Thiosulfativibrio zosterae: one gene and its partner. The protein of the gene in region 1 interacts with the protein of each later gene in a pairwise test. Links are inferred from orthologs where the notes say so. Each region holds a gene or a part of one and is shown on either strand. Other genes may lie near its edges. The genes, in order: ssb and THMIRH_RS00965.

The links.
Region 2: the proteins of ssb (region 1) and THMIRH_RS00965 interact in binary tests that used the Escherichia coli proteins (3 or more experiments, as listed by UniProt). The link is inferred for Thiosulfativibrio zosterae from one-to-one orthologs.

The regions. Positions count from the first base shown.
Region 1 is NZ_AP021888.1:472,613-483,359, forward strand. Bases 5,224-8,155 are described here. They hold ssb (single-stranded DNA-binding protein), read left to right. Parts: upstream 5,224-6,346; coding sequence 6,347-6,964; downstream 6,965-8,155. Other genes in these bases: THMIRH_RS01885 (ATP-binding protein), read left to right, coding at 5,224-6,302; THMIRH_RS01895 (cation:proton antiporter), read left to right, coding at 7,311-8,155. In the rest of the region: THMIRH_RS01865 (methyl-accepting chemotaxis protein), read right to left, coding at 1-1,500; molybdenum cofactor guanylyltransferase MobA, read left to right, coding at 1,619-2,203; THMIRH_RS01875 (SIMPL domain-containing protein), read right to left, coding at 2,222-2,911; THMIRH_RS01880 (MFS transporter), read left to right, coding at 3,000-4,415; more of THMIRH_RS01885, read left to right, coding at 4,446-5,223; more of THMIRH_RS01895, read left to right, coding at 8,156-8,978; THMIRH_RS01900 (universal stress protein), read left to right, coding at 8,982-9,944; THMIRH_RS01905 (L-lactate permease), read left to right, coding at 10,003-10,747. UniProt on the Escherichia coli protein: Plays an important role in DNA replication, recombination and repair. Binds to ssDNA and to an array of partner proteins to recruit them to their sites of action during DNA metabolism. Acts as a sliding platform that migrates on DNA via reptation.
Region 2 is NZ_AP021888.1:250,335-261,131, forward strand. The notes cover bases 5,326-8,307. They hold THMIRH_RS00965 (primosomal protein N'), read left to right. Parts: upstream 5,326-5,678; coding sequence 5,679-7,937; downstream 7,938-8,307. Other genes in these bases: THMIRH_RS00955 (TRAP transporter small permease subunit), read right to left, coding at 5,326-5,383; THMIRH_RS00960 (hypothetical protein), read right to left, coding at 5,380-5,574; THMIRH_RS00970 (hypothetical protein), read left to right, coding at 8,007-8,307. In the rest of the region: THMIRH_RS00940 (putative bifunctional diguanylate cyclase/phosphodiesterase), read right to left, coding at 1-1,084; THMIRH_RS00945 (EAL domain-containing protein), read right to left, coding at 1,237-3,366; THMIRH_RS00950 (TRAP transporter large permease), read right to left, coding at 3,433-4,809; more of THMIRH_RS00955, read right to left, coding at 4,829-5,325; more of THMIRH_RS00970, read left to right, coding at 8,308-8,858; THMIRH_RS00975 (DUF2062 domain-containing protein), read left to right, coding at 8,939-9,430; THMIRH_RS00980 (TIGR03545 family protein), read left to right, coding at 9,442-10,797.

The DNA of each region.
Region 1 (10,747 bases):
ATTTTTAATTTCATTGGCACCATCGGATACCGCTTGAGAGGCGACTTTGGTTTGAGCCATCATAGACGCTAGGTTGTCTACAGCCACATTAAGACTGTCTTGCAAAACGGCAAAACGACCATAATATTGACCTTGCATATGATGGGTTAAGTTGCCCTCAGATAAGCTCACGCCCACATCAACCGCGCCATTAATGGGTTTTTCAATGGTTGCAATCATATCGTTGAGCGCTTCAGAGAGTTCTTTGGCAACGCCGGTGATTTCAGAGGTGTCGATGCGGCTGCTTAAAAGCCCATTTTTAGCGGCTTGCACCGCGCCGTTAACATCACGCAATAATAGAATTTCTTGGGTTTTATCGCGCCATTCAGCCAGAGTGGCGGTGCGAATACCCGCACGGTTGAAAATGGGGATAATGTTGACTTCAATTTGCACCGTGCCCAAGTCAATATTGGCAAGGTAAGGTTGTTTGAGTTCGGCAACCATATTGCGTTTTTGATGCGGGTGTTTGTGGAAAGCATCAAAATTCATCCCAATGATTTTGTTGGCGTCAAAGTCTGGTAAAAAGCGCTTTAATGCTGGCTGGGTTTGTTGCATATAGTCTTTCATATTATTATTGAGATACATAATATTAAAGTTGGCGTCTGCAATCATTAAGTTGCTAGAAACCTGGTCTATCGCAATTTGCAATTTGGCCGCTTCATCGGTTTTGGCGTGACCATCTTCAATGGCGTGCCGAATGGCGATTGAGGCGGAAATGACCGGGTTGATGAGTTTGCCAATAAAATGCTTGGGTCGAGTACAACTCATATTAATGGGTTCGTTGGCTGAAACTCTTCTTAAGGCATTGCGCAATGAATCTTGTGCTTTAAAAGTTGTGTAGCCATAAATAAACGACACACTTACCATGAGTGTGCTTAGCAATAAAGTCCAAAGTGGATTGAGCCCCTGCAAACTACTGATGACTGCAAAGGGCATGACGCTGAAAATGAGGGTTAATAGGCTAAGTTGCCATTGCGGGTCGAGTTTTCCAAAAAAGTTAAGTTCAGTCCAATTAATGCCGCTGTAAACTTTACCGTATTGAATTTTTTTAGCGCCAGACTTAATGTCTAGGTAGGCTTGAGTGGCTAGGGCTTTTTCGGCATCGGTGATTTCTGTTCTAAAAGAAATGTATCCGACAGGTTTGCCATTTTCAAAAATTGGCGATACATTGGCTCTTACCCAATAAAAGCCACCGTCTTTGCGGCGGTTTTTAACCAATTGTGACCAGGTAGAGCCCATTTTAAGGGTTGTCCACATATCCTTAAACACCGCTTCTGGAACATCTGGGTGGCGCACAGTGTTATGAGGCTTACCTAAGAGTTCGTCACGGGTAAAACCACTGGCAATTTCAAAGGCATCGTTCAGCTCGGTAATATTGCCTTGCAGGTCAGTTTTGGAAACTAATGTCAGTCCTTTGGGGACAATATATTCATCTTGAGTAATGGGTTGGTTATTTCTCATGCTGCTTGTCCTAGATTAGTAGTCGTGACTAATATAAATTCATTTTATGCGTTTGTTAAGCATTATTTCTTATATGGGAATAATTATTTTTACGCACATTAAAAAGGTTGGCTAGAAAATGAAAGATGCGTTAAAAGCCGTGGTTTTGGCGGGTGGGCAAGGTAGTCGAGTGGGTTATCAGCAAAAAGCCTTGTTGGTCTATCAAGGACAACCCTTGTTAGTGCCGATTTTAGAGCGTTTGCGAGCGCAAGTTGCGCAGGTATGTATCAGTGCCAATCAAGCCTTAGACACCTATCGCAGTTTTGAACCCAAGGTATTTGAAGATGTGACCGAAGGTTTTTTAGGGCCCATGGAGGGGATGAATTCGGCATGGCATGCCCTTGAGGGGGATTGGTTGGTGTTTGTGCCTTGTGATAATCCGCATTTTCCGGCAGATTTGGTGGATAGACTTTGGCAAAAACAACAAGACACTGGGCAGCATTTGGTGGTGGCATTTGATGGCGAGCGTTTGCAGCCTTTGTATTGTTTAATGCACCGCTCACTGCAAGCCAGTTTAGCGGCTGCGATTGCTAAAGGGCATTTGAGTGTGTGGCGTTGGATAGATGAAAATCCGCATGCTTTAGCCGATTTTAGTGATGTGGGTGCCAAAGCCTTTCAAAACTTAAACACCTTGGCGTTGATTGAAGCGGGTTCAGTTGGGTAATGATTAGTTGGGTAATGATTAGTTGGGCAATAATAAAGTGCCATTGATGGTCACACTCAGTTGGCTTTGTCCAGCTTGCATAACTGGCGCATTGCCAACCGCATCACTCGCCATCATGTTGCGCGCGAGATAGGGCGATGGAAAGTGCGGTGATTGAATATTGGTTTCTATAATTTTATACACCTGGGTTTGAAAACCTTGCGCAATCAACTGTGCTTTCTTTTGAAAAGTGTCTAGGGCTTTACGGGTGAGGTCATCAATAAACAATTGGCGTTGTGCGCTGGAAACACCAAACTCCATATTTTGATAACGCAAATAAGGTTGAATTTGCGCCATAATTTTAACCAGGCCTGGTTGATTTTCCATGTTTAAAGTGAGCGTTTGTTGGCCACGCCAAGTGGTTAAGGCTTGATTTTTGTCGTAAATGGGTTGAATTTGATAGTCTGAGGTTTCCACTTTGATTTGCGGCGCACGCTTTAAAACCGCATAAGCAGCTTGCATTTGGGTGTTGATTTCATTGGCGACCACTTGCGGATTCAAATCTTGGGAATAGGCGCGAAATGTAAGCGTCACTTGATCGTTATTAAAGTAGGCGCTTTCAGTCACGGAAAAAGACACACGGTTTTCATTGCGTTGGTTTGTTTCAAACGCATGGGCGTTCATGCTGAAAACGCAGATTAACAACAGGCAAAATCGGCTGAATGTCATAGAGCCTCCTAGAGAATGATATAATTCGCGAATTGATTATAACCCGACCCTCAATTGAGTCAATTGTTGAAGTGTAAAGAGATTTCTGATGTCCGAAAAAATTCAAACCACCTTGCCACATGAAACCGTGATGCAACCTCAAGAAAAGCAAGCCGCCTTTGCTGTTGCGGGCATTTTTGCCACGCGTATGTTGGGCTTGTTTATGATTTTCCCGGTGTTTGCCTTGTTTGCTGAGCAAGAATTTAAAAACATTACTGGCTTTCAAATTGGTCTAGCGATGGGCATTTACGGGCTCACCCAAGCATTGCTGCAAATTCCTTATGGTATGTTGTCCGACAAGTATGGTCGCAAACCGCTCATTATGGTCGGTATGCTGGTGTTTATGTTTGGTTCGGTGGTCTGCGCCCTGGCAGATTCCATAGAAATGATGATAGTGGGGCGCGCCATTCAAGGCATGGGCGCGGTGGCCGCGGTGTTGATGGCAACGGTTGCGGATACGGTGACAGAACCTTTTAGGTTACGCGCCATGTCTATTGTGGGCATGACGATTGGCTTGTCTTTTACCTTGTCTTTGGTGGCAGGACCTTTGTTGTCCGAGCTTGTTGGGGTGCGTGGCATTTTTTGGGTGATTGCGGCTTTGGCTGGCGTGGGCATGGTGTTGGTGATGTTTGCCGTGCCCAAAATTGAAGGCCAGCGTTTTCAGCGCGAAGCCGAAGCCGACCCCGCCCAATTTAAAGCGGTGTTGTCTAATCCACAATTGTTGCGCTTAGATTTGGGGGTGTTTGTATTGCATGCCATGCTCACCGCCATGTTTGTGGTGGTGCCCATGCTGATTCGTGATAACGCAGGTATGGATTCGATGCATCATTGGGAATTATATTTGCCGGTGATGTTGTTGTCGTTTGTCTTAATGGTGCCGTTTATTATTCAAGCCGAAAGCAAAGGGCGCATGAAGCAAATGTTTGTGGGCGCGATTGCGGCTTTGGTGATAGTACAGTTGGCGATGCTAAATTTTGCCCATGGATTTTGGTCCATCTTTTTAATTATGTTGCTGTTTTTTACCGCGTTTAATTTATTAGAAGCTTCTTTACCCTCTTTGGTGGTTAAGTTGTCGCCAGCCGATAAAAAAGGCACGGCCAGTGGTGTTTATTCGTCGAGTCAGTTTTTTGGTGCAGCCATCGGTGGCGCATTGGGTGGCTATTTTTATCAGTTTTACGGTTTTGATGGCGTGTTTGTGTTTACCACGGTTTTGGGAGCGGTTTGGTTATTCGTAGCCATTAGCATGACTCAGCCTTTGCCCTTAAGCATTGCATCAGTGAGTTATGATGCCATTTTGGCGCCCGAAGAAATGGATAGTTTAACTGAAAAACTACTGTCTTATGACGGGGTTTATGAAGTCGTAATTTTATCCAATGAACAACGCATTTACTTTAAAATAGACCGCAAAGTTATTAATGAAATTGGCTTGATTGATTATATTCACAAGGGTTTGTCCCGAGAATAAGGGTCTTCAAACTGGCTGGGAGCCGAATCCGTGGCAAAAACTTCTGACAAAAATGCGCTATTAACCGATTTTGATTATTGGGAGTCTTCGTTTGGCTCTTTGCAAAACTTAATTGAATTGCCCAAAGTCAGACAAGCGCGTCGCCGTGTCAATTGGTTATATTTTTCAGCTTTTTTCCTAGGTGCGCTAACACTGGCTCTGTTTGTGGCGGGCAATGCACTTGATTCCAAAGTATTTTTTTATTTTGCGCTGTTTTCTGGTGTGGTGGCGTTTTTAGTTTTCTGGCTGGCTTATCATCAAAGCCAGCAGCAAATGCAGGTGATTGAAGAAGTTTTGCGGGTGGCGCAATGCCAGCAAAAAGCCTTAGATAATCATGCCATTGTTTCTATGACCAATTTACAAGGTCGCATTGTGTATGCCAATAGCCGCTTTATAGAAACTTCGGGCTACACTAAAGAGGAGTTGGTTGGGCAAACCCACAGTATTATCAATTCTGGTCTGCATGATAAAGCCTTTTTTGCAACACTTTGGCAAACCATCGGTAAGGGTGAAACCTGGCGCGGTGTGGTGCGTAATAAAGCCAAAAATGGCACTTATTATTGGGTGAATTCTATGGTGATGCCCATTTTTGATCTCAATGGCAACAAAACGCACTATATTTCTATCCGCACCGAAATCACCCGCCAAAAAGAAGTTGAAGAAGCCCTAGGGCAAGCGCTGTTAGATGCGCAGGCCGCAAGCCGAACCAAAAGTGAGTTTTTGGCCAATATGAGCCATGAAATTCGTACCCCCATGAACGGGGTGTTTGGGATGTTACAGTTGATTCGCGAAGAACCCTTGTCGGATAAAGCCAAAGATTTTGTGGATACGGCCATGGCTTCGGCAACCAGTTTATTGCGAATTATTAATGACATTTTAGATGTATCCAAAATAGAAGCCGGCAAGTTGACCTTAGAAATGCGCGCTTTTGAGTGGTCTTTATTTGTTAAGCGCGTGTTACATCCGTTGCAGTTGCAAGCCAATGCGAAAGGCTTAAATTTTACCTTTGATATCGACCCCTGCATTTCCCCAACCCTTTTTGGCGATGAAACCCGCTTAGGTCAAGTCTTAACCAATTTGGTGAGTAATGCGGTTAAGTTTACCGAGCAGGGCGATGTGGCCTTAACCTTTAAGTGTTTAGAACACAAAGACAGCGATCTGATTTTGCAAGTCAGCGTGAAAGATTCTGGCATAGGCATAACGCCCGAACAAAAAGCGCTCATTTTTGACGCCTTTAGCCAAGCAGATGCCACCATTACCCGCAAATTTGGTGGTACAGGTTTAGGGTTGTCCATTACCCGCAGTTTGGTCGAAATGATGGGCGGTTCTTTGTGGGTAGAAAGCGAGTATGGCAAAGGCTCTACCTTTTTCTTCACCACAAAACTGGGCATTCCCAAAGAACACCATTTAGATTCTGCTGCACTTGAAACCGAATATGAGTTTTCATTGTCGGGCGTGAAAATTTTGTTGGTAGAAGACAATGTGATTAACCAAAAAATTGCAGTGGCTTTGTTAAAGCGTCTCAATATTGGTCAGATTGATGTGGCGGATGACGGTTTAAGAGGTATAGAAACCTATCAAAAAGCCGCCGAAAGCGACCAACCCTATGACTTGGTTTTAATGGATATGCAGATGCCCAATATGGATGGGCTTGAAGCAACTCAAGTGATTCGCAGCCTAGAGGCAGAGCGCGGTTGGTCGTCTAAACCGATTATTGCCATTACCGCAAATGTGGGGGAGGAAGACCGTCAAAAATGTGAGTCTGTCGGCATGAATGGCTTTGTAGGCAAGCCCTTTAAAAAAGACGATCTTTACCTAGAAATTGCACGGCTTCTGGTCATAAAATAAGTTATGATTCTCCAATCTAAAACGAAGAAAAGTGGAGTGAAGAGATGGCGCGTGGCGTAAATAAAGTGATTTTAGTGGGTACTTTGGGCAGAGATCCTGAAGTGAAATATGCGGCAAATGGCAATGCCATTGCCAATCTAAGTATTGCCACCAGTGAACAGTGGAACGACCGTGCCACGGGTGAAAAACAAGAAAAAACCGAATGGCACCGTGTGGTTATTTTTGGAAAACTGGCCGATATAGCCGGCCAATATTTAAAAAAAGGGTCGCAGGTTTATCTAGAAGGTAAATTGCAAACCCGCAAATGGCAAGATCAAGCCACAGGTCAAGACCGTTATGCAACCGAAGTGGTGATCGACTTTAACGGTCAAATGCAAATGTTGGGCGGTGGCGGTGGTCGCGGCGATACTGCTTTTGATAATGGTTCGCAAGGTGGCTTTGCCCCACAAATGAATCAAGCACCACAGCAACCCATGGGCAATATGGGCAATCAAGGTGGTTATGGTCAACAAGCACCTATGGCAGCGCCGCAAGCCCCGAGTTATGGTGGTGGGCAAGGTGGTTACGGACAACAAGCCCCTGCACAAAATAATCCATCTCCCATGCAAAGAGCTCCGGCTTATGCGCCCAATGACTTTGATGACGATGATGTTCCGTTTTGAGTCTCACAATAAATAAAAATGTTGATTAAAAAATAATAGAACCCTGTTAATACAGGGTTTTTTTATATCTATTGAAAAAACATTGACTAAAAGGCGTGGCTTGAAAATGGCAGGAATGTACGAGCATTCTGTTGTTTTTAGGTTGTTAATATTCTCGTCAGATTCAGCGTGTTCACTTCTGGTCAGGCTTCAAATGCTCATCGCTAAAGGTGGGCTTTCTATGTACTTAAAAACTCAGTTAAATAAGCAGGTTATCTCAAGGTGCTTAAAAATAACCAGGCCTGGTTATTTTAGAACTTTGGTAGTTGTGGTGTAATGATTCTATTCAACTAAAGGAGTTTTAGCGATGTTTGAAAGTGCATTTGTTGAACTGAGTATGTTATTGGCCATTGCGGCTGTCATAGGTTTTATTGGGGTACAGCTTAAACAGCCTTTAATTGTTTCTTTTATTGCGGTGGGTATTTTGGTCGGGCCAGCGGTGCTTGGAATCGTGACGCTAACAGATGAAATCAACTTGTTAGCGCATTTGGGTATCGCAGTGCTGTTGTTTGTGGTGGGGTTAAAATTAGACCTCCATATTATACGCACCATGGGTGTTGTTGCCTTGTTTACGGGCTTGGGGCAGGTGATTTTTACCTCGGTCATTGGCTTTTTGATAGGCTTGGCTTTAGGGTTTTCATCCATAGGTGCGCTCTATGTTGCAGTGGCACTGACCTTTTCATCGACCATTATCATTGTTAAATTGCTCTCAGATAAACGCGAGCTCGATGCCTTGCATGGTCGAATTGCCATCGGTTTTTTGATTGTGCAGGACATAGTTGTGGTGTTGGCCATGATCGGCTTAACGGCAATTGGTCAGTCGGAGACTTCTGGCAATTTGGGTTATGAGGCTCTGATGGTCTTGATCAAAGGCGCGGTGTTATTGGTTGCGGTCGCCTTATTGATTAGATATGTGATGCCCAAATTACTCGCCAAATTGGCGCATTCTTCTGAGCTTTTGGTGTTGTTTGCCATCGCCTGGGCGGTTTTAGGTGCTTCAATAGGCTATATGATGGGCTTTAGTCAAGAAGTGGGCGCATTTTTAGCGGGTATTACCTTGGCATCAACCCATTATCGGGAGTTGATTGGTGCCAGATTGGTGAGCTTACGCGATTTTTTACTGCTCTTTTTCTTTATCAGTTTGGGTGCGAGCTTAGATTTAAGTACCTTGGGGTCGCAAATTTGGCCAGCTTTAGTCTTTTCTATTTTTGTGTTGGTCGGGAATCCTTTAATCGTGATGGTGATTATGGGCTATATGGGGTATCGCAAGCGCACCGGGTTTTTAGCAGGATTAACGGTGGCACAGATTTCTGAGTTTTCGCTTATTTTGGCAGCGCTTGGGTTTAGTTTGGGACACATCGATCAAGAAACCGTTGGCCTAGTCACTTTGGTTGGGCTCATTACCATTTCAGCCTCGACCTATATGATTTTATATTCTCACCCGCTTTATCTGAAATTATCGCCCTATTTGGATATCTTTGAGCGTAAGGTACCTTATCGTGAAGAGAATATTGATCAGGTGATAGAACGCAAGCCCGCCGATGTGATTTTATTTGGATTGGGACGATTTGGGATGGTGATTGCACAAAACTTGCAAGCGCAGGGGAAACAAGTACTCGCCATAGATTTTAATCCCCAATTGGTTCAAGAAACCGCCTTGCACCAAGTGCCTATTCGTTATGGGGATGCAGAAGACCCTGAATTTATCCAAAGCTTGCCCTTATCGGAAGCCCAATGGGTGGTGAGCACCATGCGAGATAGGCACTTAAATTTGGCGCTGTTGCGTTCACTGGCTGAATCGCATTATGAGGGTAAAGTGGCGGTGGCTTCCAGTCATTTGAGTGAAGTCGAATTTTTAAAGCAACAAGGTGCCAATCTAGTATTAGTGCCTTATCAAGATGCCGCTTTAGAAGCGGTGCATCGCATTATGAGTTTTGAAGAAACCGGTGCTTCAGCCGAAGTCAAAGGGAGTTAATTGATGTTAAAACATATTTTATTGGTTTCTCAAGACCCCTTGCAAGAGGCGGGTTTGTTGGATTGGGCATTTCACTTTGCAGGGCAACAGCAGGCAAAATTAACCATCTTAAGTGTACTGCCAGAGATAGATTATTCGTTATTGGAATGGCTAAAGAATATTCGCCCACAAGATCAGCAGGCGCAAGAAAGGCTGGGACGACAACAGGTGTTCCAATCATGGCTTGATCAAGCTCAGAGCCTAGGTTTGGATTGTGATTTGCATATTGAATTTGGCAAGGTTTATTTAAAAACCGTGCAGCTGGCGTTACAGAAATCGGTTGATTTGGTCATCAAAAAAATCGATACACCAGCGCATGCGCACGCCTCATTGTTTAGCAGTCAAGACCAACATTTACTGCGAAAATGCCCATGTCCTCTTTTATTGTATAAGGCCGAATCATCTTTGCCATTTAATAACATACTGGCCAGTATTGATGTGGCTGTTGAGGGGCTTGATGAAGAGACTTATAACTCGAACTCTGATACAGATTTAAATCAAAATATCCTAGCCTTGGCTAATCATTTTGCGCAAGCAACACCAAACCCCTTGTCGGTTGTTCATGCATGGAATGTGGATGGCGAAAACTTGGTGCGTTATTGGAATGTTGACCTCACCTCAGACGATTTAGAACGCCTGAATCAGCATGTTTGGTTTGGTCACCACTTAGCACTCGACAGAGCGTTAGCTTTTCTAAAGCAAGCGCAACCCAACTTAAAGGTGATTACCCCCAAAGGCGAGCCAGAAGTGGTGATTCCTCCTTTAATTGTCGAGGCACAAATCGATTTGTTGGTGATGGGAACCTTAGGGCGTTCAGGATTATCGGGCGTGTTTATTGGTAATACAGCAGAAAATTTATTAGAAAGTATTCAGTGTTCCGTATTGGCAATCAAACCCAAGGGATTTATTTCTCCAATTCAACCCTAAAACCCGCTAAAAATGACCAGGCCTGGTCATTTTTGGGGTATTTTTCTGGAAGATTATCATGACCTTATTACAGTTGTTCACTGCCAGTATGCCTGTTTTGGCGGTGTTGGTTTTGTTGGTGGTGTTGCGATTGCCTGCCAGTCGAGCCATGGGGTTAAGTTTAGTTTTGGTGGCTGGGTTGGCTTGGCAGGTATGGGGCATGTTGCCCCAGCAAATTGCAGCCTCTGTTTTAGAAGGTTGGGTGATTGCTTCTTCTATTTTAATGATTGTATTTGGCGCAGTACTCTTACTCAATACCCTCAAAGCCAGTGGTGCGGTTGAAGCGATTCGCCAAGGATTTACCCATATTTCGCCCGATAGACGGGTGCAAACGGTGATTGTTGGCTGGTTGTTTGTGGCGTTTTTAGAAGGCGCCAGTGGCTTTGGTACGCCAGCGGCCATCGTAGCGCCTTTGTTGTTGGCTTTGGGGTTTCCCGCACTCGCAGCGGTTGTTTTGGCTTTGATTGCCGACAGCGCGGCGGTCTCTTATGGCGCAGTGGGTACGCCTTTGGTGGTGGGTATTTATCAAGGTTTAAATGGAGCAACCCTAGCGCAAGTGCAGACGGTGGCTGAGACAGCCGCCTTTTTAGATTTATGGGTGGCCAGTTTTTTACCTTTATTAATGGTGATGATGCTCACACGATTTTTTGGCGCAAATCGCTCGTGGCGTGAAGGCTTGGGAGCTTGGAAGTTTGCGTTGTTAGGCGGTTTTTCGTTTACCTTATCAGCGCTTGTGGTTGTGCATACTTTGGGGCCTGAGTTTC
Region 2 (10,797 bases), 220 kb from region 1 along the record:
CATCTTGAAAGGCGATGTCGCGGTCTTGTGTAGCGTTAGGACAAAGCACCATAAACTCATCGCCACTGAGGCGCGCGAGGGTGGCTTTTTCGCCCACCAATGGCAGCAAGCGTTCTGCAACCTGAACCAGCAATTGGTCACCCGCATTATGACCGAAAGTATCATTGATGATTTTAAAACCATCCAGGTCTATAAAAAATAAAGTGCCAAAGGTTTGGTGTTGTTGGCAGTTTTCAAAGACGCGTTCAATGCGTTCTTGCAATAAAGTGCGATTGGCCAGGCCGGTGAGTTTATCGTAAAAGGCCAGTTGGTTGATTTCTGATTGGGCTTCAAGAATATCGGTGATGTCTTGTAAAACGCCAATAATGTGTTCCACATTATTGGCTTCGTCCACCAGCATAGACAACGAAAGAATGGCACTAAAACGCGCTTCTTTGGACGCAAAAATTTGCACCTCTCCTGACCAGCTTTGTTCATCTAACAAGGCGCGCATAATGCTGTTAAATGGAACTTTAAAGGTGACTTGCTTTTGTAGCCAGTCAATATAAGTCATTTTTTGGAGTTGTTCTGCCGTGAGTCCGGTATAGGCGCAAAACGCATAGTTGGGTTGGGTGATTAAGCCTTGAGCATCGGTGATAAATTGCCCCGCGTAACTGGCATTCATGAGTTTTTGTTGGGCATCCAGTTGAATGTGGAGCGATAAATCTTGAATAACCAGAAGGGTGTGCTCAGTGTTATCTTGGGTTTTTAACAGGTGGCGTTGCAACTGAATTGGTCGTCTGGACGAGCGATTGGGCATTTTTAGCCACAGGGTTTGGCTGGTTTCGTTGTGTGGATTGGCAAGCCAGTCTTGCAAGTTAAAGGCCAGTTCGCCTCTTTTATGGGTGCAGAGCCATAAAGGGTCTTGTAAAACATCGAGCGCTTGCTGAGGGTGCCAGTTAAAAAACGCAGGATTGGCGTGCAAAGGATGATAAGTTTCATCAAACAACACCATGGCTTCTTTCAGTGGAGCCAAAATCGCCGCTAAGTCACTTAAAGATGCGGGGCGTTTTGATAATAAGTTGTCGGTTGAAATACGATTCAATCGAAAAATCCATTGTTAAGTAGAATTGCGAAAGCCTTTTGTTTAGTGGCTTGCAGCCGTGATGAGCGATTGCTATTTGAGCGTTATCATACGATAAGTTTTTAGGATAGAAAACCCATAAAGGTGCTTTTTGCATAAAAAAACGGGATTTTTTAGAGGGTTAAGAATTGCTTTTCAAATTCTTGGGCGGTTTCTGGGTGGCTGAAAAAATAACCTTGCATCAAAATGGCGCTTTGGTGGGCCTTGAAGAAGTCCACTTGGGCTTCTGTTTCCACGCCTTCGGCCACAATGGTGAGGTTTTTACTCTTGGCCAGTTGAATGATGGTTTCGATAATGGCGATGTCTTCTTCACTGCCAGGCAAGTGTTTCACAAAACTTTGGTCGATTTTAAGTTCGTGAATCGGCAGTTTTTGGAAATAACTTAAAGAAGAATAGCCGGTACCAAAATCGTCAATCGATAGTTGATAGCCCAATTGAGCTAAGGCTTTGATTTTGGTGAGGGCATCTTCGATATTGGAAATTAAGATACCTTCCGTCAGTTCGAGGGTAATGTGTTGTGGATTGACTTGCGTTTTGCGTTGTATTTCTAAAATGCAGTCTACAAAAGTCGGCTCATGGAATTGAATCGGGCTGATATTGACCGACAAATGTACCGGCGTTGCACTTTTTTGATTCCATTGATAGGTTTGGGTAAAGGCTTTTTCTAAAATCCATTGCCCGAGTTTAAGAATTTGCTTGGTGTCTTCTGCAATGCCAATAAATTGGTCGGGTCGAATGTTGCCCAAAATGGGGTGCTGCCAGCGAATCAGGGTTTCGGCACTGATTTGTTGGCTGTGATTGGCCACTTGTGCTTGATAAACCAAATAAAATTCTTGGTCGTAATTGGCGTGCTTCAGGGCTTCTTCTATCTCGCGGCGGCGTAAAATCTTTTCGGTGAGTTCGGTTTGGTAAAAATACAGCTGGTTTTTGCCGCGTTGTTTGGCTTCGTACATGGCCAGGTCAGCACAGCTAATCAGATACTCTGGGGTTTCGTCCGCCGAACCCGGGATAATATGAATCCCCACGCTGCTGGCGTTGGGAATAATGTGTTCTTCAATCAATAAATCTTGGTTGAGGGTTTGGATGATTTTACTGGCTAAGGTGAGCGCGTGTTGTGCCGCTAGGTCACGACTGAGCACTTTATAGCGCGTTAAAATAATAAACTCATCACCGCTGATGCGCGCCACCAAGTCTTCAGCTCTGAGCAGCTCGGTCAGGGTGTTGGCCGTTTGTTTAAGTGCAGCATCGCCAACCGCATGGCCGTAAATATCGTTGATTTCTTTAAAGTTATCTAAGTCTAAATAAAGCAGGGCGCTATAGGTGTGATTGCGTTTGTGATGCAGCAGGTCTTTTTCAAGGTGTTCAATAAATAGGCGACGATTGGGCAGTCCAGTCAGGTCATCAAAATAGGCCAGACGTTCGACATTGGCTTGCGACTCTTTTATATCGGTGATGTCTTGTAGCGTGCCCACATAGTGCTCGATGTTTTTATCATTGTCCATCAACATCGATAAACTTAAAACCGCATGGAAAGTGGTTTCTGGATTTGGGTGGATTTGAACTTCGCCACTCCATTTTTTGTCGAGTAGTAGGGATTTTAAAATGTCTTCAATTTGAATAGAGTCTTTGAGCGTGACCTGTTTTTTCATCCAATGAATGATGGTCATGCTATTGAGCTCGGTCGGTAACAAGCCCGTGTAAGCCGAAAAAGAAAAGTTGGGCTTGATGATATAGCCTTTTTCATTGGTAATGAATTGCCCATCATAGCTATTAAAAGCCGCTTCAAGAATGCGATGTTGTTCATCGGAATGCGCATAGATGGTTTGATCGTAAACCACTAAGAGCAGCGCTTGAAAACTGCCGTCGGTATTGAGGATGGGTTTTGCCGATAATAAAACGGGAGTTGAGGGTTCTTCCGAGCAATTGGGTTTAACCCAAATATAAGTTTCTTTGGGGATGTTTTGCGCCGCATCGATCACTTGCTCGAGCCAGCGTTTCATATTGAATTTAATGGTGCGCTTTTTGTTTTTGAAAAACTCAAGATCAACAAAAAACTCATCACTGTTTGGGTTAAAGCACATCAAGCTTTGTGCCGCATCATTTATGATTTGTAATGATAAGTGTTGGCTAAAAACCAAAATACCATCGTGAAGCGCATTGATGATGTCACGCTTAAACTGACGCTCATTTTTCAGGCGTAGAATGGTGGACTTGAGTTCGGCTTCGAGAGTTGTGTTTTGCATAATAGGCATTATTTTAGGCGAACTTTAACAAAATACCGCACAAAAAATATTTATAGTCAGTTTGCATCAATATGAGTTGCTCTGTTGAGCGGGCAACCAAGTCGCCAATTCTGGCCAATAGGCGATTAAACAAAGCACTAATAGTTGAATACCAATAAAGGGCATCACGCCTAAATAAATATCTTTAGTTTTAACACCCTGTGGGGCAACGCCTCTTAAATAAAACAGTGCAAAACCAAAGGGTGGCGTTAAAAAAGCGGTTTGCAGATTAATAGCAATCATAATACCCAGCCAAATAGGGTCAATGCCCATCATCAGCAAAATGGGGGCGACAATCGGCACCACCACATAGGTGATTTCAATAAAGTCTAAAAAGAAACCCAGCACAAACATAAAGACCATTACCAACAACATGGCGGTAAATACCCCACCCGGCAGGTCAGCTAATAAACCATGGATGAGGTCGTCACCCCCCAACCCTTTAAACACCAAAGAGAAAAAGGCGGCCCCAATGAAAATCATAAAAATCATACTGGTGACCATCAAGGTGTCACGCATCACTTGATTAAGTATGGCCAGATTTAAGCGGTTTTTTAAAGCCGCTAAAACCAGCGCGCCTAAAGCACCAATCGAAGCGGCTTCGGTGGGCGTGGCAAAGCCCCCTAAAATAGAACCCAAAACCAAAATAATTAACACCAAAGGGGGCAGTAAACTGCCCAGCACTCTTGTCCAAATGCCAGCGGGTATACTGGCGCTGGATAAGCCGGGTGCGGTTTCGGGTTTTAGCCAAGCCATGCCAAAGACATATAAAATATAAAATAAAACCAGCAACATACCCGGCAACAGCGCACCAATAAAAAGGTCGCCGACAGACAGAGTTTCGGGTGAAAAAATACCTTGATTGAGTTGTGCCTGTTGGTAAGCCGAAGACAATACATCGCCCAATAAAATCAACACGATAGACGGTGGAATAATTTGCCCCAAAGTCCCTGAGGCGCAAATGGTGCCGGTGGCGAGTTTAGGGCAATAGCCTTGCTTAATCATGGTTGGCAAAGCCAGTAATCCCATGGTGACCACCGTTGCGCCAACAATGCCGGTGCTGGCGGCTAAGAGTGCGCCCACCAAAATAACCGAAATCCCTAAGCCGCCTATAAAACCACGCATCACTTCATCCATGGTGGTTAAGAGTTGTTCGGCAATTTTGGACTGCTCTAACATAATGCCCATAAACACAAATAAGGGCACAGCCAGCAGTGTGGTGTTGTTCATAATGCTGAAAATACGATTGGGCACACTGTTTAAAAACGCCATGTCAAACGCGCCAAAAAGGGTGGCACCCAGCGCGAATATTAAAGACACGCCTGATAGGGTAAAGGCGACCGGAAAGCCAAACATTAAGGCGATTAAAACAAGGGCAAATAAGCCAAGCGCAATGTATTCCATGGAGTTTCTCTGGGTTCTCTTAGAGTTTAGCCGAGCTGGCTTCTGGCGTTTCTGAAGGCGTGGGTGTTGAGTCGGTCAATTGCAAAGCCGATTCCGCTGCCAGCGTGAGGGCTTGCAAACTGACCAAAGCCGCCATGACTAAAATAACGGTTTTTAACAAATACACAAACGGCAGTCCACCGGGTTCAGACGAGGTTTCGTGGATGCGCCAACTGACTTCAACATATTCCCAGCTGGCCCAAGCAATAAACAGCAAAGTCGGTAAGGCTAAAAACAGCGCGCCAATCAAATTGACCCAAGCCTTGCGCTTAGGCGACATGGTTTCATAAAACACATCCACCCGCACATGTTTATCTTGCTGTAACGCATAGCCCATGCCCAGCATAAATACCAGCGCATGGTTGTAAAGCACGGTTTCTTGTAGTGCAATCGCACCGGCATCAAACCCATAACGCAAAATGACCACGCTGGCCGATAACACAACCAAGCTGAGTAATCCCCAGGCGACAAAATGCCCCAGCATTTTTTGAAAACGATTTTGTTGATGGATAAAAAGCGTTAACCAAGTTTTCATAAGCGGTCTTTCAGTTGAGGGCCGGTCGGCAAAGGGGTTTGTTTGACGCCACGCGCTTCTTGATTTTTGTCGGCGTTTTGGGCGCTGGGCGTGGCTTGTGAATGCGAGTCATCGTCTTGCGAACAGCTACTTAAGCTGAAGGCAATCGGCAATAAAATCAATAATAAGGTGTTTGTTAGACTTTTTTTCATGAGGGTTATTCTGCAGACTTTTAATGGGATAAGCAAGCCTGATATGGGTTGAGAAAGGGAATTGTGTCATAATGATTTATTAAATTTTTGCCAGAGAGATTTGCGTGACCATCATTGAAGTGGCTGTTGCAGGGCCTTTTTTAACCCCATTAAGTTATCTGTTGGATTCGACAGCAACGGCCGCTTTGCCGGTGGTGGGCGGACGAGTGCGCGTGCCGTTTCGCAGCAAATCTTTAGTGGGTGTGGTGATGGCTGTGCAAACCTTTGTGGATGAGCAGGCTTTACAGGCGGGTTGCGCAGCCTTATCGCTCAACCTTAAAAAACTTAAGTCGATTGAAGCGGTGTTAGACACCGCACCACTATTTTCCGCTAAAGACATGGAATTGTTGAAGTGGGCAAGTTTTTATTATCACGAACCGATTGGCAATGTTATGCAAACCGCGCTGCCCAAACGCCTGCGGCAAGGTGAAGTGCCCGAGGTAGAAGGGGTAACCTCTTGGGTTTTAGCGCCGCAGTCGATTCGAGAAACCTTGCCGCCCTTGCCCGCCAATGCTAAACAGCAGTTGGCGCTAATCGATTGCTTGTCAGAATCTCAAGCGCTCAGTGCTGAACATCTTAATGCGCAACTCAATCATTGGCGCACGCCCATGAAGCGTTTGCTAGATTTGGGTTGGGTGCAAGAAACCACCTCGCCTTGTTTAAATTGGCACTCAAAACTGACCAGGCCTGGTCATATTTTGAATGCAGAACAGCAAGTAGCGGTCGATGCGGTTGATTTTGACAAAGGCTATCAAGCCTTTTTATTAGAAGGAATTACCGGTAGCGGCAAAACAGAAGTCTATTTGGGCATGATTGAACGCTGTTTGCACTTGGGAAAACAGGTGTTGGTCTTGGTGCCCGAAATTGGCTTAACCCCGCAAACCGTGCAGCGCTTTGAAGCCTATTTGCAACAGCCCGTGGCGGTGATGCATTCTGGGCTCAACGACAAAGAGCGCCAATGCGCTTGGTGGCTGGTGCAATCAGGGCGCGTGCAAGTGTTATTGGGCACACGCTCTGCCGTTTTTACGCCTTTTGCCAATTTGGGTTTGTGCATTATGGACGAAGAGCATGATTTGTCTTTTAAACAGCAAGATGGTTTTCGCTACTCAGCGCGTGATTGTTTGGTGCGCCGCGCCCATCTTGAAAAAGTGCCCGTGGTGTTGGGTTCGGCAACGCCCTCTCTAGAAAGCTTATATAACGCTCAAACCCAGCGTTATGCTTGGTTAAAACTGCAGCAGCGCGCCGCCGGCGCACAGTTGCCAAATGTACAGCTATTGGATATTCGTGGTGAAAAACTGGCCGAAGGCGTATCAACGCCTTTGCGTAAACTCATGGCACAGCACCTTGCAGACCAAGGTCAGGTGTTGTTATTTTTAAATCGCCGTGGATTTGCGCCGGTGTTGATGTGTCATGACTGTGGTTGGCAAGCAGCCTGTCCCAGTTGCGATGCCAATATGACCTATCATCAACAGGTGAATGAATTGCGGTGTCATCATTGTGGTTATCAACACAAAGCACCGCACACCTGTCCGCATTGCCAGTCGGCAGAATTTGTTAAGGTCGGTCAAGGTACCGAGCGTTTGGAAGAAACCATTCAAAGCTGGTTTCCCGAAGAAAGCCTGTTGCGGATTGATGCCGACACCACACGCCTCAAAGGACAAATGGCCGAACTCACACAGCAAGCCAAAGAAGGCAAGGCGCGTATTTTAATCGGCACGCAAATGCTGGCCAAAGGGCATCATTTTCCGCAGGTCACTTTGGTCGGTTTGTTGGACATTGACCAAGGATTATTCAGCAGTGATTTTCGGGCAGCGGAACGCATGGCGCAGTTAATTGTGCAGGTGTCGGGGCGTGCTGGGCGCGCTGAAAAAACCGGTACTGTGATGATACAAACCCATCATCCTGAGCATCCGTTATTAAAAACCTTGGTTGCCGAGGGCTACGAAGCTTTTGCCAAACAAGCCTTGCTGGGTCGTGAAGAGGCCGGTTTGCCGCCTTATGAATACCAAATTTTAATTCGTGCCGAAGCCATCGATGCCCAAGCGGGTTGGCAGTTTTTAAATGAAATCAAATTCAGTCTGCAATCTCTCAAACCGACGCTCTTAGCGCAAGCGTCAAGTCAGGTGAACGCTCAGGTGATGGGGCCGGTGGCGGCGCCCATGATGCGACGCCAAGGGCGCTATCGTTATCAACTGCTGTTGCAATCCAATCATCGCGGCACTTTGCATCAATGGTTAGGGCAAGTAGAGTCCAGAATTTACGCTTCAAAACTCACCGCCAAAGTGCGTTGGAGCATCGATGTCGATCCGCAAGAGATGAACTGAACCAGCTCAAATGTTAAGTTGGCGAGTAATTTGCTTATAAATTTTTTTTGATTTAATGGAGCTTTGTGCATGAGATTACTAGGTGTTTTGCCGCTGGCGGCAATTGTGTTTCTGCAGGGATGTGACTTGGGAATTGAGGATAAAAAAACTTCAGCTCCAGTTGCGCAGGTCACTTCAACTGAGCTGAAGGCTTTGTTTGAAAGTTTTATTCTCATCCAAGATCAAGAAATGATGCTAACAAACTTGGCGACTCAATTGCAGGGTGTGGATACGGTTTCAAGTGTTGCTGGTTTGTTAACAAACACCAGCTCAACAGGTGTTTGTGGTGGAACATCAGCTTTATCAGCTGATCTGACTGCGGTAAGTGGTGATTTTGATAATACCTTAACCTTAAATAGTTACTGCACGGATAGCTTAGATTGGACAGGTAAGTTAACTCAGTCTGGCGTTGTAACTGCTACTGGCAGCGATGCCGATAATTATGAAATGGTGTATGGTAATTATATTTATAAAGTTGAATCGGATGATGCTTTTACTGTAACCCTAGTAGGGACTATGGAAAAGGCTGTAACGGCGACAGCGACAACACATTATTTTAATAGGATATCAGCCTATAAATACCCTGATAACCTAACGGTTGAGGCTCTTAAATGGCTCGTCGCAACTTATGATGCTGGCAAAATTTATACTGGTAGTTTGGTTCATCCTACTTATGGTACCGTTGCTGTGACTACGGTCCCTTCTTTTCCAGTCACGACGACACAAGACGGCCCCTACCAAAAACCCATTAGTGGCAAACTTAAGTTAACAGGGCTTGATAGCATTGGTTATATCACTTTCAATGGATTGGGAAGTTACACCCTAGATGTCGATGCGGATGCCGACGGTATTGTTGATTTAACTGAAACCCTGTCTTGGTAATTTCTTATTGATTGAAATGATTGTGAATTTACCCAAATTCGTTAAAATGATGGTCTTTACTAATTATTACTGAGGCAATAATGGGCTTAATACTCAAGTTGTTTAAGGCACTCAACGCCAATCAATATCCGGGGCAAATTGCCCTGTCTTTTGTATTAGGGATGATATTGGGGTTAACCCCCTTATTTTTTGCCCATAATTTACTCACGCTGGCGCTTATTTTTATGTTGCGGGTGAATCTTGCCGGTGTGGTGGTTGCTTGGGCATTTTTCAGCGGACTGGCCTATTTACTGGATCCTATCTTTAATCAGCTGGGGCTTTGGGTGTTACAAATGCCTGCTTTAGAGCCTATGTTTACTGAAGCCTATAATTCTGCTGTTTGGCGCTTCTTGCACTTTAACAACTCTATTGTCATGGGCAGTATTTTGGTGTCCTATTTGTTGGCGATTCCAGCCTTCATTCTCTTTTTGATTTTGATTAAAACTTATCGCAAAACCTTTTTGGCTTGGGTCAGTAAATTCAAAGTCGTGCAAATGTTAAAAGCGGCTGATAAAGCCAGCTTAGTTTCTTAAGGAGAATGCAAATGACTCAAACAGCCATTAAAAATCCTTCTCCGACTTCTGCTGCACCTGCACCTGCATCCACGCCAGCCCCTAAAGGCTGGATTCGTTGGTCGGGTATCGCTATTTTTAGTGCCATTATTGGTGGCATCGTTGGCTTGTCTTATTTGGGTATCAGTCTTTTTCTAAAAAAAGAAATTCAACATTACGCCAGCCAAGCTTGGGGTGCCCAGGTGGACATTGGCTCTTTGGGGCTTAGTTTTAGTCCACTGGGTGTCGAGGTGAATCAAATCGCCTTAACCGACCCTGAGCAGCCCATGCAAAATTTACTGCAAATTCAACAAATCAAAGCCACGATGAATTTGTATCACTGGGTGGTAGGGCGTACAGTAATTGAAGATGTGAATTTCAATGGCTTTGCGATGCATCAGCCTCGTCAGAGCGCCGGTGCGATTTATAAAACTGCCGAGGAAACCGCGGCGCAAAAAGCCGATAAAAAAGCATCGCAAGCTTTTAATTTGCCACAAATGAGCTTACCTGATCCGCAAGAAATTCTGGCCCGTGAAACCCTAAAAACCGTGACAGCAGGGCAAGAAATTCAAGCCGAAATTGCCAAAATTGACCAGGCCTGGTCAAATTTGCAGGCAAAATTGCCAAATGAAGCAACGGTTAAAGACTATCAAAAACGCTTTGAAGCCCTGTCTAAAGGTGACTTTAGTAATCCTGCGGTGATTTTACAAAAGCAAAAAGACTTTGAAGCCCTCAAAAAAGAAATCGAAGCGCACAAGAAAACCCTGGATGAAGGTCAGGCGTTACTAAAACAAGTCAATGCCCTCAAAACCCAAGCGCAAAAATTACCAGATTTGCCTCAGCAGGATTATGACCGACTCATGGCCAAATATAGTTTCAGCGAACAGGGCTTGTCTAATGTGACCTATTTGTTGTTTGGGCCCAAAATTCAAGGCTGGTTGGATACGGCTCAAGCCTGGCGCGTTAAGTTACAACCCGTGATTGAGTATGCCCAATCCTGGCAAGCCAAACGAGCCAAAGAAGCCGCCGAAGCCGAAGCAACCAAAGCTGCCAGAGCCTTTGGCACCGTGGTGAACTATCGGGAATATGACCCACAACCCAAGTTTATCGTTAAGCGCATTCATGGCGATGGCAATATTGATTGGGGTCATGTCGAGCTGGCAATTAAGCAACTCAACTTTGATCATGCGGTTTCTAAAATCCCGGTCACTTTTAAAATTGATGCTTTGCCGGTAAAGCAAAAATCGCCTTTAATCATTATGGGTGAAAGCAACTATGTGCACCCTGAAAAACCAATTAATCGAGCCAACTTTACCCTTGCCGATTATGCGCTCAGTGAAGCGCGTTTG